DNA from 2 places in the Streptomyces sp. NPDC086787 genome. Region 1 is predicted to be linked to the other one. Evidence: riboswitches for the same ligand, from Rfam matches in the RefSeq annotation. Region 1 holds a riboswitch; the other holds the start of a gene.
What was found. A riboswitch is a leader RNA that binds a small molecule or an ion and turns the genes downstream of it on or off. The one in region 1 is predicted to bind cyclic di-AMP.
Positions count from the first base shown of each region.

Region 1 (7,482 bases):
GATGTCGAGGATCTTCTCCTCGTACGAGTCGTCGGGCGGCGGGGTCTTCGTGCTGCGGCGGGCCATCGCTGCCGGCTCCTCTTTCCTGGTCGCTCGCCTACGGGCCGCTCACGCGGCGCGCCCCTTCGGCTCACTCTTGCTGAAGCGTGAACGGGATCTGACGGGGACCATTGTGGACCGCGGTACTGACAGGCCGGGCCAGGGCCCGGTGCCGACGGTCCCTCCCGGTACCGCGAGGTGCCGGCGGGGGCCGCCCCGCGGCACGACTCCCGCAGGCTACGCGATCCGCTGTGGGCGTACGCCCGGCGGGAACTTCACCGAGCCCCCGGACGCTTGCATAAGGTGGCAGGACCGGCAGGAAAACCGCGGTCTCAGGACCGCCTCCGCGATCGAAGGGACGTACATGTCCATGGGTCACACGACCGAAGCCGAGGCAGGCTCCGGGGGCCTGACAGCGACCGAGCACCGCCTGGCCAACGGTCTGCGCGTGGTGCTCTCCGAAGACCACCTGACCCCGGTCGCGGCGGTGTGCCTCTGGTACGACGTCGGCTCCCGTCACGAAGTCAAGGGGCGTACCGGCCTGGCTCACCTTTTCGAGCACCTGATGTTCCAGGGCTCCTCCCAGGTGAAGGGCAACGGCCACTTCGAACTGGTGCAGGGCGCCGGCGGCTCGCTCAACGGCACCACCAGCTTCGAGCGCACCAACTACTTCGAGACCATGCCCACCCACCAGCTGGAGCTCGCCCTCTGGCTGGAGGCCGACCGGATGGGCTCGCTGCTGGCCGCCCTCGACGAGGAGTCGATGGAGAACCAGCGAGACGTCGTCAAGAACGAGCGCCGCCAGCGCTACGACAACGTCCCGTACGGCACCGCGTTCGAGAAGCTGACCGCCCTCGCCTACCCGGAGGGCCACCCGTACCACCACACGCCGATCGGCTCCATGGCCGACCTGGACGCGGCCACCCTCGAGGACGCGCGCCGGTTCTTCCGTACCTACTACGCGCCGAACAACGCGGTGCTCTCGGTGGTCGGGGACATCGACCCCGAGCAGACCCTCGCCTGGATCGAGAAGTACTTCGGCTCGATCCCCATGCACGACGGCAAGCCCGAGCCGCGCGACGGCTCGCTGCCCGACACCATCGGCGAGCAGCTGCGCGAGGTCCTGGTGGAGGAGGTCCCGGCCCGCGCGCTGATGGCCGCCTACCGGCTCCCCGAGGACGGCACGCGCGCGGCCGACGCGGCCGACCTGGCGCTCACCGTCCTCGGCGGCGGCGAGTCCTCCCGCCTGTACAACCGGCTCGTACGACGCGACCGTACGGCGGTGGCGGCCGGGTTCGGCCTGCTGCGGCTGGCCGGGGCGCCCTCCCTCGGCTGGCTGGACGTGAAGACCTCCGGCGACGTCCAGGTGCCGGTCATCGAGGCCGCCATCGACGAGGAGCTGGCCCGCTTCGCCGAGGAGGGCCCCACGCCCGAGGAGATGGAGCGCGCCCAGGCCCAGTTGGAGCGCGAGTGGCTGGACCGGCTCGGTACGGTCTCGGGCCGCGCCGACGAGCTGTGCCGCTACGCCGTCCTGTTCGGCGACCCGCAGCTCGCCCTGACCGCCGTGCAGCGCGTCCTCGAGGTGACGCCGGAGGAGGTCCGCACGGTGGCCGCGGCCCGCCTGCGCCCGGACAACCGGGCGGTGCTCGTCTACGAGCCGCTCTCCGTCGAGTCCGCGGAGCACACCCAGGACGAGGACTTCCCCGAGGACCCCGAGTCCGAGGCCACGGTGAAGGCCGGCGCCGACCAGAACGACGAAGAGGAGACGGCCAAGTGACCGAGCTCGCCGCGATGGAGTTCCACCCCCAGCCCCGAGCGGGCGAGCCGAAGCCGTGGGCGTTCCCGGCCCCCGAGCGCGGCACCCTGGACAACGGCCTGACGGTGCTGCGCTGTCACCGCCCCGGCCAGCAGGTGATCGCCGTCGAGGTGCTCCTGGACGCGCCGCTCGACGCCGAGCCGGCCGGTTTCGACGGCGTCGCCACCATCATGGCGCGAGCCTTCTCGGAGGGCACCGACAAGCACTCCGCCGAGGAGTACGCCGCCGAACTGGAGCGCTGCGGCGCGACCCTGGACGCCCACGCCGACCACCCCGGAGTGCGTCTGGGCCTGGAGGTACCCGCCTCCCGTCTCGGCAAGGCGCTCGGCCTGCTCGCGGACGCCCTCAGGGCGCCCGCGTTCGCCGACAGCGAGGTCGAGCGGCTGGTCCGCAACCGCCTCGACGAGATCCCGCACGAGATGGCGAACCCGTCCCGCCGCGCGGCCAAGGAGCTCTCCAGGGAGCTGTTCCCGGCGACTTCGCGCATGTCGCGACCGCGCCAGGGCACCGAGGACACGGTCGAGAAGATCGACGCGGCGGCCGTGCGCGCCTTCTACGACCGCCATGTGCGGCCCGCCACGGCCACCGCCGTGGTGGTCGGCGACCTCACCGGCATCGACCTGGACGAGCTGCTCGGCGCGACCCTGGGCGGCTGGACCGGCTCACCGGCGCAGCCCCGCCCGGTGCCGCCGGTCACCGCCGACGACACCGGCCGGGTCGTCATCGTGAACCGTCCGGGCGCCGTTCAGACGCAGCTGCTCATCGGCCGCGTCGGCGCTGACCGGCACGACCGTGTGTGGCCCGCCCAGGTGCTCGGCACCTACTGCCTCGGCGGCACCCTGACCTCCCGCCTGGACCGTGTCCTGCGCGAGGAGAAGGGCTACACCTACGGCGTGCGCGCGTTCGGGCAGGTCCTCAGGTCCGCCCCGGACGGCACGGGTGCCTCGATGCTCGCGATCAGCGGTTCCGTCGACACCCCGAACACCGGCCCGGCGCTGGCGGACCTGTGGGCGGTGCTGCGCAAGCTCGCCGAAGGGGGCCTCACCGACGCCGAGCGCGATGTCGCCGTACAGAACCTGGTCGGGGTCGCGCCGCTGAAGTACGAGACGGCGGCGGCCGTGGCGGGCACCCTGGCGGACCAGGTCGAGCAGCATCTGCCCGACGACTACCAGGCGGCGCTGTACCGGCAGCTCGCCGCCACCGGCACCGTGGAGGCCACCGCCGCGGCGGTGAACGCCTTCCCGGTGAACCGTCTGGTCACGGTCCTGGTGGGTGACGCCGCCCAGATCAGGGAGCCCGTCGAGGCCCTCGGCATCGGCGAAGTCACCGTCGTCTCCGCCGAATAACCTCAAAACACCGGCACACGCGCGTGCCCTGACGGCCGACGGTTCGTCAGGGCACGCGCGGCATTTCCAGGATGTCCGGATTGAGGCGGAGGTGACCTGTCTGGCCTGTGGGATGCGCTACAAAATCCGGGATCGGTTTGGGGATTGAAGCGCGCCCGCATAGCGTCATCCCGGCTGTTCGTCATGCAGTGCGCCGCACCCGCGGCACCGGACAGTCATCGCCGAGTCCCCGTACGGCGCGAGCCAGGGGAGCCGGGGACCCATGTCCCTGGGGTGAATCGGACGCCCGCGCGGCTGCGAGGGGGTCCGTAGGAGACCTTCCTGCTCCGAACCCGTCAGCTAACCCGGTAGGCGAGAAGGAAGGAAAGGACCAGCCACTTCATGGCGTTCACCCGCGCCACCGGGAAGCACCGTCGTCCCAGTCGGATGCAGCGCACCACCGTCCACGCAGCCGGCGTCGCGGCCCTTGCCACCACCGGCGCGATAGGCGCCCTGACCGCCCCGGCCCTCGCCGCGGAGCCGGCCCCCGCGGACACCGGTCTCACCCCTGTGATCACCCTTGGCGACTCGGTCGCCGAGCAGATCGACGCGCAGGCCGCCGCCCAGCAGCAGGCCGCCCAGCGCCAGGCGGCCGAGGAGGCCGCTCGCAAGCAGGCCGCCGCGCTCGCCGAGAGGCAGCACGAGGTCAAGCTGCGCGCCGCCCGCGAGGCCGAGCGCAAGCGACTCAACGCCTTCGTGGCGCCGATCGCGCACTCCTATGTCTCCACCGGTTACCAGACCGGCGGTTCCCTGTGGTCCTCCGGCTCGCACACCGGCATCGACTTCCACGCCGCCAGCGGCACCACCGTGCACGCGGTCGGCTCCGGCACGGTCGTGTCCACCGGGTGGGGCGGGGCGTACGGCAACCAGATCGTGATCCGGATGGCTGACGGCACGTACACCCAGTACGGCCACCTCTCCTCCATCGGTGTCTCCGAGGGCCAGAAGGTCACCCCCGGCCAGCAGATCGGTCTCTCCGGCGCGACCGGCAACGTGACCGGGCCGCACCTCCACTTCGAGGCCCGGACGACCCCGGAGTACGGCTCGGACATCGACCCCGTCGCGTACCTGCGCAAGCACGGCGTGAACGTCTGACGGACGCGCCTTCGAAAGCCCCGGCTCGTGAGCCGGGGCTTTCGGCGTTTCCGGCGCGCGGTTTCCTGCCGTTTCCGGTACCCCGCTGTCCAAAAAATATCCATGATTCCGGCCCGCCGTCGGAATTTCCCGTGCATTGCAATAGAGTCACGGGGAATATTGAGGCACGGTCCTAGGCGGAGGTCGGTCATGCGTATTCCGGCGCACTCGGTGTGCACGGCGATCCGGGACGACATCGTGACCGGTGTCTACGAGCCCGGCGGGCGGCTCACCGAAGAACTTCTGGCCCGGCGCTACGGCGTCTCGCGCGTCCCCGTCCGTGAGGCGCTGCGCACGCTGGAGGCCGAGGGTTTCGTGGTGACCCGGCGGCACGCGGGCGCGTGCGTGGCCGAACCGAGCGAGCAGGAGGCCGCCGACCTGCTGGAGATGCGCCTGCTGCTGGAACCGCTCGGCGCCTCCCGGGCCGCCCGGCGGCGCAGTGAGGCCCACCTCAAGGTGCTGCGCGGCCTGGTCAGGCTGGGGCAGGAGCGGGCCAGGAGGGGCGGCAGCGAGGACCTGCGCTCCCTGGGCGGCTGGTTCCACGAGACGCTCGCCCAGTCCTGCGGCAGCCCCGCCCTGACCGCCATGCTGACCCAGCTGCGGCACAAGATCGCCTGGATGTACGCGGTGGAGGCGCCCGTGAACCCGGTGGAGTCCTGGGCGGAGCACGGCGCCATCGTGGACGCGGTGGCACGCGGCGACGCGGACCGCGCGCGGGCGATCACGGCGCTGCACACCGAGCGCGCGACCCTCGCGCACCGGCTGCGCCTGTCCGGCGCCGGTGGCCGGCCGGAGCGTTCGCGGACTTCGCAACATGCTGTAAACATTTCGAGCCCGCGGAATTAACACGCGGGACGTATACAAAGAGATGTTATTCGGGGGCGACGCTTTTTCCTGCCCCGATTTTCAGTGGTGCCCCAATTCCGGAACCATGCGAAGTGGTGGCGGTGGCGCAAAAAGACGGCGGAGCCGCACGGCCCGTACGGGCGACGCGGCTCCGCCGATTTCATGTCCCTATGTTCGGACCGTGTCCTCAGACCGTCTCGGGCAGCTCCTCGAGACCCTCGGCGACCAGCTTCGCCAGACGGTCCAGGGCGGCGTCCGCGCCCTCGGCGTCGGAGGCGAGGACGATCTCCTCGCCGCCCTGGGCGCCCAGGCTCAGGACGGCCAGCATGGAGGCGGCGTTGACGGGGGCGCCGCCGGGCTTGGCGATCGTCACGGGGACGCCGGAAGCCGTGGCGGCCCGGACGAAGATGGAGGCGGGGCGGGCGTGGAGGCCCTCGGTCCAGCCGACGTTGACGTGGCGCTCAGCCATGTGATGCTGCCCTTCACTGTCACTTCACTGTCTCAGTGTTGTCTAGACCAGTCTTCCATATCGTCAGGCACGCTCCCGGTCGTCAGGCGTGCTCCCGCCCTCCACAGCCTGCCCCGCGCTGTTGTCGGACGCGAGCCGTACTCTGGGGCCCATGCAGACCTCGGCGGACCGGCGGGACCGGCACGAGTACCCCGCCCACTGGGAGGCGGACGTGGTCCTGCGCGACGGGGGTACCGCGCGCATCAGGCCCATCACCGTCGACGACGCCGACCGCCTGGTCAGTTTTTACGAGCAGGTCTCCGACGAGTCGAAGTACTACCGCTTCTTCGCGCCGTACCCACGGCTGTCCGCCAAGGACGTCCGACGCTTCACCCACCACGACTTCGTGGACCGGGTGGGGCTCGCCGCCACGATCGGCGGCGAGTTCATCGCGACCGTCCGCTACGACCGCATCGACGCCCGCGGCCTGCCCGCCTCCGCGCCCGCCGACGAGGCGGAGGTGGCCTTCCTGGTGCAGGACGCCCACCAGGGCCGCGGAGTGGCCTCCACCCTCCTCGAACACATCGCGGCCGTCGCGCGCGAGCGCGGCATCCGCCGGTTCGCCGCCGAGGTGCTGCCCGCCAACACCAAGATGATCAAGGTGTTCACGGACGCCGGGTACACCCAGAAGCGCAGCTTCGAAGACGGTGTCGTACGCCTGGAGTTCGACCTCGAACCAACCGACCGCTCGCTCGCCGTGCAGCGCGCCCGCGAACAGCGCGCGGAGGCGCGCTCGGTGCGCCGGCTCCTCGCGCCGCGCTCCGTCGCGGTCGTCGGCGTGGGCCGCACACCCGGCGGAGTGGGCCGCGGCGTTCTGGGCAACATCCGGGAGGCCGGGTTCACCGGCCGGCTGTACGCGGTGAACGCGGCCTTCCCCGAGGGCCGGACGGAGATCGACGGGGTCCCCGCCCACCGCTCGGTGCGGGACATCGACGAGTCCGTGGATCTCGTCGTCGTCGCCGTCCCCGCCGAGCGCGTGCCCGAGGTGGTCACCGAGTGCGGTGAACACGGCGCCCAGGGACTCGTCGTGCTCTCCGCCGGATACGCGGAGAGCGGGCCCGAGGGCCGTGAGCGGCAGCGCGAACTCGTCCGACATGCGCGCGTGTACGGCATGCGGATCATCGGACCCAACACCTTCGGAATCATCAACAACGCCCAGGACGTGCGGCTCAACGCCTCGCTGGCGCCGGAGCCGCCCCGCCCCGGCCGGATCGGGCTCTTCGCCCAGTCCGGGGCCATCGGCATCGCGCTGCTGTCCCGGCTGCACCGGCGCGGGGGAGGGGTGACCGGGGTGTCGGGCGTGTCCACGTTCGTCTCCTCCGGCAACCGGGCGGACGTCTCCGGCAACGACATGGTCCAGTACTGGTACGACGACCCCGACACCGACGTCGTCCTCATGTACCTGGAGTCCATCGGCAACCCGCGCAAGTTCACCCGCCTCGCCCGCCGGACCGCCGCGGCGAAGCCGCTGGTCGTCGTGCAGGGGGCGGGATCCGCTCCGCAGGGACACGCGGTGCGGGCCACGCGCCTGCCGCACGCGACCGTGTCCGCGCTGCTCCGGCAGGCGGGCGTGATCCGGGTCCACACCATCACCGAGCTGGTGGACACGGGCCTGCTGCTGGCTCGGCAGCCGCTGCCCGCCGGACCCCGGGTGGCGATCCTCGGGAACTCCGAGTCCCTCGGCCTGCTGACGTATGACGCCTGCCTGTCCGAAGAGCTGCGGCCGTCACGCCCCTCCGACCTGACCACGGAGG
Region 1 covers NZ_JBIVBC010000013.1:79,055-86,536, reverse strand. Annotated here, with positions in the region: gene ACIPK3_RS26310 (DNA topoisomerase (ATP-hydrolyzing) subunit A) at 1-66, opposite strand, end outside; gene ACIPK3_RS26305 (M16 family metallopeptidase) at 404-1,816, shown strand; gene ACIPK3_RS26300 (M16 family metallopeptidase) at 1,813-3,201, shown strand; cyclic di-AMP (ydaO/yuaA leader) riboswitch at 3,411-3,569, shown strand; gene ACIPK3_RS26295 (M23 family metallopeptidase) at 3,583-4,335, shown strand; gene ACIPK3_RS26290 (GntR family transcriptional regulator) at 4,525-5,220, shown strand; gene ACIPK3_RS26285 (HPr family phosphocarrier protein) at 5,408-5,689, opposite strand; gene ACIPK3_RS26280 (GNAT family N-acetyltransferase) at 5,841-7,482, shown strand, end outside.

Region 2 (7,482 bases), on a different contig from region 1:
TGAGTGTGGCGGAGCGGCGGGAGGAGCTGTTGCGGGCCGCCGTGGAGCAGATCGAGGCGCGGGGTGTGGCGGCGGTCAGGATCTCCGACGTGGCCTCGTCCCTCGGGGTGAGCAACGCGCTTGTGCTGTACCACTTCTCGACCAAGGAGAAGCTGGTCGCCGCCGCGTTCGCGTTCGCGGCCGAGGACGATCTGACGCGGCTGCGGGCACTGCTGGGCCGCCGTACGACCGCGCTGCGCCGACTGCGGGCCGCGATGCGGTGGTACGCGCCGACCGGGCCGGCCAAGGGGTGGCGGCTGTGGATCGAGGGCTGGGCGGTGGCACTGCGCGAACCGGCGCTGCGCGAGGTCGCCCGGGGCCTGGACAGGCAGTGGAAGGCGGCCATCGCCGGAGTCATCGCGGAAGGCGTGGCGGCGGGCGAGTTCGAGTGCCCGGACCCGGAGGGGGCGGCGCTCAGGCTGACGGCCCTGCTGGACGGGCTCGCCGTGCAGCTGACGTCGTACGCGGGCGCGGTTCCCCGATCCCGGGCGCGCCAGTGGGTGGACGAGGCTCTCGCCCGTGAACTGGGGCCCGTCCGGCAACGGTGAGCGGCGGCGCCCGGTCGAAGCGCCGCCGTTCGGTCACCGGTCGTCGTCGGGCCGTCAGGCCACCGAGGCGATCCGCGTTCTGATGTCATCGGGGGACAACGCCCCCTTGGCCGTCACATGGTCGCCCGACGACTCCCCGCGCAGCCGTCGTCCGATCCACGGCACCAGGTACTCGCGGGCCCAGTGGACGTCGTCGCGGCGCACGTCGAGCGTGCTGCGCGGCGGCAGCGGTGGCCAGGGCTGGTCCGGGTCGGCCGGGACCTCGAGGCCCAGGACCTGCCCGGCGCGCAGCGCCACCCGGGTGTGTCCCTCGGGTGAGAGGTGGAGCCGGTCGCCGTCCCAGGCCCGGCGGTCCTGCACGGTCTTCAGGGACCACAGGTCCAGCACCGGGCAGCCGTACCGGTCGGCGATGGCCCGGACATGCCCGTTGTACGTGGCGATCTTGCCACGCAGACGCTTCATCACGGGCACGTCGCGGGTGTCGAACCCGGTCGTCACCAGCACCGTGCCCGCCGCCTCGGTGAGCTGGGCCACCGCACGCTCGAAGCGTTCGGCCACCTCGTCCGGGTCGGTGCCGGGGCGGATGATGTCGTTGCCGCCCGCGCAGAAGGACACGAGGTCGGGCGCGAGCGCCACGGCCTGCGGGAGCTGGTCCGCCACGATCTGGTCGAGCAGTTTGCCGCGCACTGCGAGGTTGTTGTAGTCGAAGTCGCCCTCCGGGCGACGGTCCGCGAGCAGCACCGCGAACCGGTCGGCCCATCCGACGTATGCCCCGTCGGGGCCGGGGTCGCCGACGCCCTCGGTGAAGCTGTCCCCCACCGCCACGTACGACCCGATCACTGATCTGTTGTCACTCTTCGAATCGTCTGTCACATCGCCCCATGATTCACCTTCGCATGTGACTTACGCGATCGTAGGAAGGGGTTGACGAACGGTGAGATAAGCCACGCTTAAAGAATTTGTCAATGCCGGAATAGGGTGCACCCGGGGGGTGTTGACGGGCCCGGACACACCGAAGGCCGGACCCGGGGATCACAGGGATCGCGGGTCCGGCCTTTCGGTCCGTGACGGGTGGTGCCGGTCAGCCGACGGAGACGCCGTGGCCGCGGAGGTAGGCGACCGGGTCCACGTCGGAGCCGTAGTTCGGGGTGGTACGGATCTCGAAGTGGAGGTGCGGGCCGGTCACGTTGCCGGTCGCGCCGGAGAGTCCGAGCTGCTGACCCGCGGTCACGCTCTGGCCCGCCGACACGGAGAGCTGGGACAGGTGGGCGTACTGCGCGTAGTAGCCGTCGCTCAGCTTGATGACGACCTGGTTGCCGTACGCACCGCCCCACCCGGCGGAGACGACGGTGCCCGCGCCGACGGCCTTGACCGGGGTGCCGGTCGGGACGACGAAGTCGACACCGGTGTGGTAGCCGCTGGACCAGTGACTGCCCGCCACGTGGTAGGCGGTACCGATGCCGCCGCCCGACACGGGGCGGGTGTAACCGGTCGAGGCGGTGGCGGTCTGCTCCGGGGCGGCCTTGGCGGCGGGCGCCGGGGCCTCCTTGGCCTGCGGGGCGGCGGACGGCTTCGCGGCCGGGGCGGAGAAGGACGACTGCCGCGGCTGGGCCGGGGCCTCGTGGGCCGCCGTGGCCTTCTTGCCCAGGGTGAGCTTCAGACCGGGGTGGATCAGCGAGGGGTCGCCGCCGATGGCCTCGCGGTTGTCGTGGTAGATCCGCTGCCAGCCGCCGCGCACCTGCTGCTTGGCGGCGATCTTGGACAGGTAGTCACCGGACCGCACCGTGTACGTGCGTGCGTGCGAGTGGGCCGAGGCCGGGCGCTCGGGCTTCGTCTGCTTCGCGACGGCGGGAAGCGACTGGACGGCCTTCTCGGGAGCGGCCGCGGGGGCCGCGTGGGCGCCGGCGGCTCCCATCAGCGGCAGGGCCAGCGCGGCACCGCCGGTACCGGCGACCGCTATGGAGCGGGAGAAGCGGCGGGTCTTGGGACGGCGGTGCTTACCCTTCGCGGGCATGGCGAATTCCTCTCCGGCGCCTGCGAGGTGAGCTGTCGGGTTCGGACTGGAGATGCCCGGCCGCAGTGGAGACGCGGCTTCACCCCTAGCCTGTTCCGGAGACCGGAACAGGCGGTGTTGCCTGTGGGTCCCCCGCTTCCTGCCGTACACGGGTGAGTGTGTGGGGACTCCGGGCGGCGGCAGGATTCGGCGTTCCGTCCGGATTGATGGTGAACGTAAGCGAGCGCGCCGCGAACGGACAAGAAGAAAATTCCTTGTGTCCGGCTTTCGCTTGATCCGTTACCGGAATTCCCGGTCACCCTCCGTGAATTCCCCGCTCGATTCCCTCCTCAATTCCCGGGAACGGCACCGCGATTACGTGAACATGACGCACGACGGACGGTCACCATATGACCCTCCTCACGCACGCCCCCCCAATTCGGACATTCAACTCAGATGCGACGTAGTCGAAGAACTGTCGCGTCGAGGTCACCCCGGAGCCCAGTGCTCAGCCCGTGGTGCAGCAGCACGGCACCCCGATGGATATCACCGGTTTCGCGGCATTCGTACGATGCTGTCGGGTCGAGCCCGCGCAGCCGCGGCGCCGGGACCGGCTCGCCGTAGTGCTGTGCCTGGAGCCAGGCGAGTACGACCGTCTCGCCCCCGAGCGTGTACTGCACCGCGCTCAGTCCGCCCTCCGGGGGCCGCAGCCGGTACAGCTCGCCGTGCTGCACGACCGGGCGGATCTCCTTGTAGAGCCGCACCCACTCCCGGGCCGCGGTAAGTTCCGCCTCGGTCCACTCCGAGAGGTCGCCACCGATGCCGAGGACCCCGGCCATGGCGCTGACGAACCGGAGGCGCAGTGCGCTGACCCTGCCGTTGAGCTGTGTGTTCGGACTGTCGGTGACCCAGGCGGCCATGATCCGCGCGGGGTGGATCTGACTGAACCCGTGCTGGATGGCGAGCCGGTCCAGCGGGTCGGTGTTGTCGGAGGTCCACACCTGGTCCGTGCGGCTCATCACACCGAGGTCGATCCGGCCGCCGCCGCCCGAGCAGGACTCGAACGCCACACCCGGGTGGGCCGCCCGCAGCCGGTCCAGCAGGGCGTAGAAGGCACGCACATGGTCGGTCCAGAGCCGCTGCGGGTAGGGGTCGCCCGGCCAGCCCGGGTCGGTGAAGCAGCGGTTGAAGTCCCACTTCACATAGTCGATGGGCGCCCCGGAGAGCAGGCCGTCGAGCTGCTCCCACAGATACCGCTGGACGTCCTCGCGAGCCAGGTTGAGCACCAGCTGGTTGCGCAGCTCCGTGCGCTCGCGTCCCGGCTGGTACTGCACCCAGTCGGGGTGTGCGCGGTACAGGTCGCTGTCCGGGTTGACCATCTCGGGCTCGACCCAGATGCCGAACCGCATCCCCAGGGCGTGCACCTGGTCGGCCAGTGGTGCGAGGCCGTCCGGGAAGCGGTCGGGGTTGGGTGTCCAGTCGCCGAGTCCGGCCCGGTCGCTGACCCGGGCGCCGAACCAGCCGTCGTCGACCACGAACAGCTCCACTCCGATCGACGCCGCGCGGCGGGCGAGCGCGGTCTGCCGCTCCTCGGAGATGTCGAAGTACGTGGCCTCCCAGGAGTTGAACAGCACGGGCCGGTCCTGCTCGGCGTCCGGGATGACGTGGGCCCGCTGGTAGGCGTGCCAGGCGCGGCTCGCGCCACCGAAGCCGCCGTCGCTCCACAGCCCCGCGAAGACCGGGGTCGTGTACGACTCCCCGGCGCCCAGCATCAGCAGGCCCGAGTCGTCGTGGCCCGCCCCTCCGGTGATCTGCACGCGCGCGTCGGGCAGTTGGGCGACCGCGATCCGCCAGGACCCCGACCAGCCCAGCACGCAGCCGTACACCTCGCCGCGCTCCTCGGTGGCGTCCGTGTCCAGCGCGACCCAGGGCAGGTGCTGGTGGCCGGTGTGGCCGCGGCGGCTGCCGATCACCTTTTCCCCGTAGGTGAGCGGTGCCGCGGTGAGCCGGGACTCGGCGGCCCAGCGGCCGTGCAGCTGGGACAGCCGCCAGCCCTCCCGGTCGGGCAGGGTCCAGGTGGCCGCGTCGGCGCGGAGCAGTTCCACGCGCGCGGGACCCGCGTTGTCGACGGTCACCCAGCGCTCGATCACGTCCGCGCGCATCCGGTAGTGGAGCGTGACGGACAGCCCGTCGTCGTGGAAGCGCAACCGCAGTCCGCCGTCCTCGGTCTCGTACCCCGCGAAGGTCCACTCGGTGCCGCGCCGCTGGTCCGTGCGCACGGACAGGGCCGGGCGGACGAAGCGGGGGCCGCCCTCGACCGGGTACTCCTCGCGACCGTCGAGCGGCGACTCGAAGGGCCGGTAGACCGGCAGCGGGCGTACGGCGAGTGCCTCGGCGTCGGCGAGCGCGATCCTCGGCCCCCAGTGGAGGTGCAGCAGTTCGTCCGCCTCGGTGAGGTGCAGCGCGTAGCCGCTGGCCGGTCCGGACAGCAGCCAGGTGCGGCCGTCCTCCGCGATGTCCACCGTGTTTGCCGTGTCCACCATGTGCACCGTGCTCGCTATTTCCACCCTCTCCACCCTCTCCAGGACTTCCACGACGGAGCGCCCGCACAGGTCCAAACAGATCCGCTCAAGCCCGAACATCATCGAGGGTGGTGGGACTTCGGGGCAATGCCTGTGGACAACTCGTCGCCCGAGGAAACCCATGTCGTATCGTCAACGGAGTGCCCGTGGGCGAGCCGCGCCGACGGGGCAGACCGGGAGGAGCCCCCGTGACCCAGCAGGTCCCGTCGACCGAGCCCGAGCTGGCCGGTGTGCGCAACTTCCGTGACGTGGGCGGTCTGCCGACGACGGACGGGCGGCGGGTGCGGTTCGGTCTGCTGTTCCGCAGCGGTCACCTGGCACACGCGACCGAGGAGGACGCGCGGTTCCTCACCTCCCTGGGCCTGCACACGATCTTCGACTTCCGCAATTCGGCCGACCAGAAGCTGGAAGGCGCCGATGTGGAACTGCCCGGCGTGCGGAACGTGAACCTTCCGCTGAGCGACCCGGCGGACGGCGCCGAGTTCTGGAAGATGGTCCGCGACGGCGAGATCGAGCAGCTGCGCGGAATCCTGGCCGACGGCAAGGCTGCGGACCGGATGATCGCCTCCTACCGGAAGATGATCAAGGAACGGACCGCCGAGCACTCCCGGGTGCTGCACTCGCTCGCCGAGGACAGCGTGCCCGCCCTGATGCACTGCGCCGCGGGCAAGGACCGGGCCGGTCTGTCGATAGCCGTCACGCTGCTCGCCCTCGGCGTGGAGCGCGACGCCGTCCTCGCCGACTATCTGGAGTCGAACGCCAAGCACCGCCGGTACAAGGTGCATCGCAACGGCAGCTCGGCCGGCGCGTACTCCCCCGAGGTCATGGAGTTGCTGAGCCCTCTGTTCGAGGCGCGGGCCGAGTATCTGGCGGCGGCGCTGGAGACCCTTGAGGAGACCTGGGGCGGAGTCGACACCTACCTGGTGGAGGGACTCGGTCTCGCCCCGGCCACCCGGGAGCGGCTGCGCGAGCGTCTGCTCAACTGACGGCGGACGCGGCGGCGACGCGCGTCCGCCCGGCGTCAGCTCTTGGCGCCGACCGTGAACAGCACGTACAGGAACGCGGCGAAGACATGGCCGAGTGCGATGTAGATGATGAGCCGGATCCACAGGGATCGCGGGAACTTGTCCTCGAAGTCGCTCATGGCAGCTCTCCGGTCAGGGGTCCCAGGCACAGCGTGGCCGTGGGGCTCTGCAGCAGAGTGTGGACGAACAGCAGTTCCACGCCGTCGTGGTCCTCGGCGGCGAGGCGGTGCGGGGTCAGCGAGTCGAAGTGGGCGCTGTCACCGGGCCCGAGCAGATGCGCGGTGTCACCGAGGCGCAGCCTGAGCCGCCCGTTCAGGACGTACAGCCACTCCTCGCCGGGATGCACCCGCACGATGTCGCCCTGCGAGCCGTGCGGCACCCGTACCCGCAGTGCCTGCATCCCCCGCCCGGAGGCACCGGCCTGCCAGTAGGTCCAGCCGCCCGCCCGGGTGGGTTCCATGTCGGCGGCACGCACGATGGCGTCCCGGTCGGCGACCGTCTCGCCGAGCAGGTCCGATACAGTCGTGGCATAGACACGGGCGAGCGTGAGCAGCATCGGCAACGAGGGCTGGCGCTGCCCGGTCTCCAGGCGGGACAGATGGGCCGGCGACAGCCCGGCGGACCGCGCCGCGGCCTCCAGGGTGAGGCCGGTGCGTCGGCGCAGGGCTCGTAGTTGCGGGGCGACCGCGGGCAGGTCGTCGCCGGGGGCGGGCGACGGTGCCGGATCCGGGGCTTTCATGGTTCCATTGAGCCCGGAAATTGCCTCCACGGCAATTTTCTTGCCTCAGAGGCAAAGCCCCGGCGCCGCTCCCGCTCAGCGGTTGGCCACCGCCTGTTTGATCAGGGTCCTGCCGAAGTCCCACATCAGTCCGCCGCCGCTGTGGGCGTCGTCCATCACGGCCGTGAAGGCGTCGACGAAGCGGTCCACGTCGGCCTCGGTCAGGACCAGGGGCGGGATCAGTTTGATCACCTCCAGGTGGTCGCCGGAGACCTGGGTGAGGATCCGGTGGCGTTGCAGCAGCGGTACGACCACCATCTGCGCGAACAGGCCCTTGCGCGCGGCCTGGAGCATGGTCCACCGGCCGCGCAGCTTCAGCGACGCAGGCTTCCCGAACTCGATGCCGATCATCAGACCCCGGCCGCGGACGTCGGCGAGCAACTCGTACTTGCCGGTCAGCGCGGCGAGCCGGGACCGCAGCAGTTCGCCGGTGGTGCGCACGTTCGCGACCGTCTGCTCGTTCTCCATGACCGACAGCACGGCCAGGCCCGCCGCCATCGCCTGCGCGTTGGAGCCG
Region 2 covers NZ_JBIVBC010000002.1:78,734-86,215, reverse strand. Annotated here, with positions in the region: gene ACIPK3_RS06505 (TetR family transcriptional regulator C-terminal domain-containing protein) at 1-587, shown strand, start outside; gene ACIPK3_RS06500 (SGNH/GDSL hydrolase family protein) at 642-1,427, opposite strand; gene ACIPK3_RS06495 (peptidoglycan DD-metalloendopeptidase family protein) at 1,669-2,601, opposite strand; cyclic di-AMP (ydaO/yuaA leader) riboswitch at 2,606-2,766, opposite strand; gene ACIPK3_RS06490 (alpha-galactosidase) at 3,033-5,123, opposite strand; gene ACIPK3_RS06485 (tyrosine-protein phosphatase) at 5,351-6,148, shown strand; gene ACIPK3_RS06480 (DUF6126 family protein) at 6,184-6,306, opposite strand; gene ACIPK3_RS06475 (helix-turn-helix domain-containing protein) at 6,303-6,926, opposite strand; gene ACIPK3_RS06470 (aspartate aminotransferase family protein) at 7,002-7,482, opposite strand, start outside.
Region 2: linked by a shared signal. The riboswitch ahead of ACIPK3_RS06495 (peptidoglycan DD-metalloendopeptidase family protein) and the one ahead of ACIPK3_RS26295 (M23 family metallopeptidase) in region 1 are both predicted to bind cyclic di-AMP.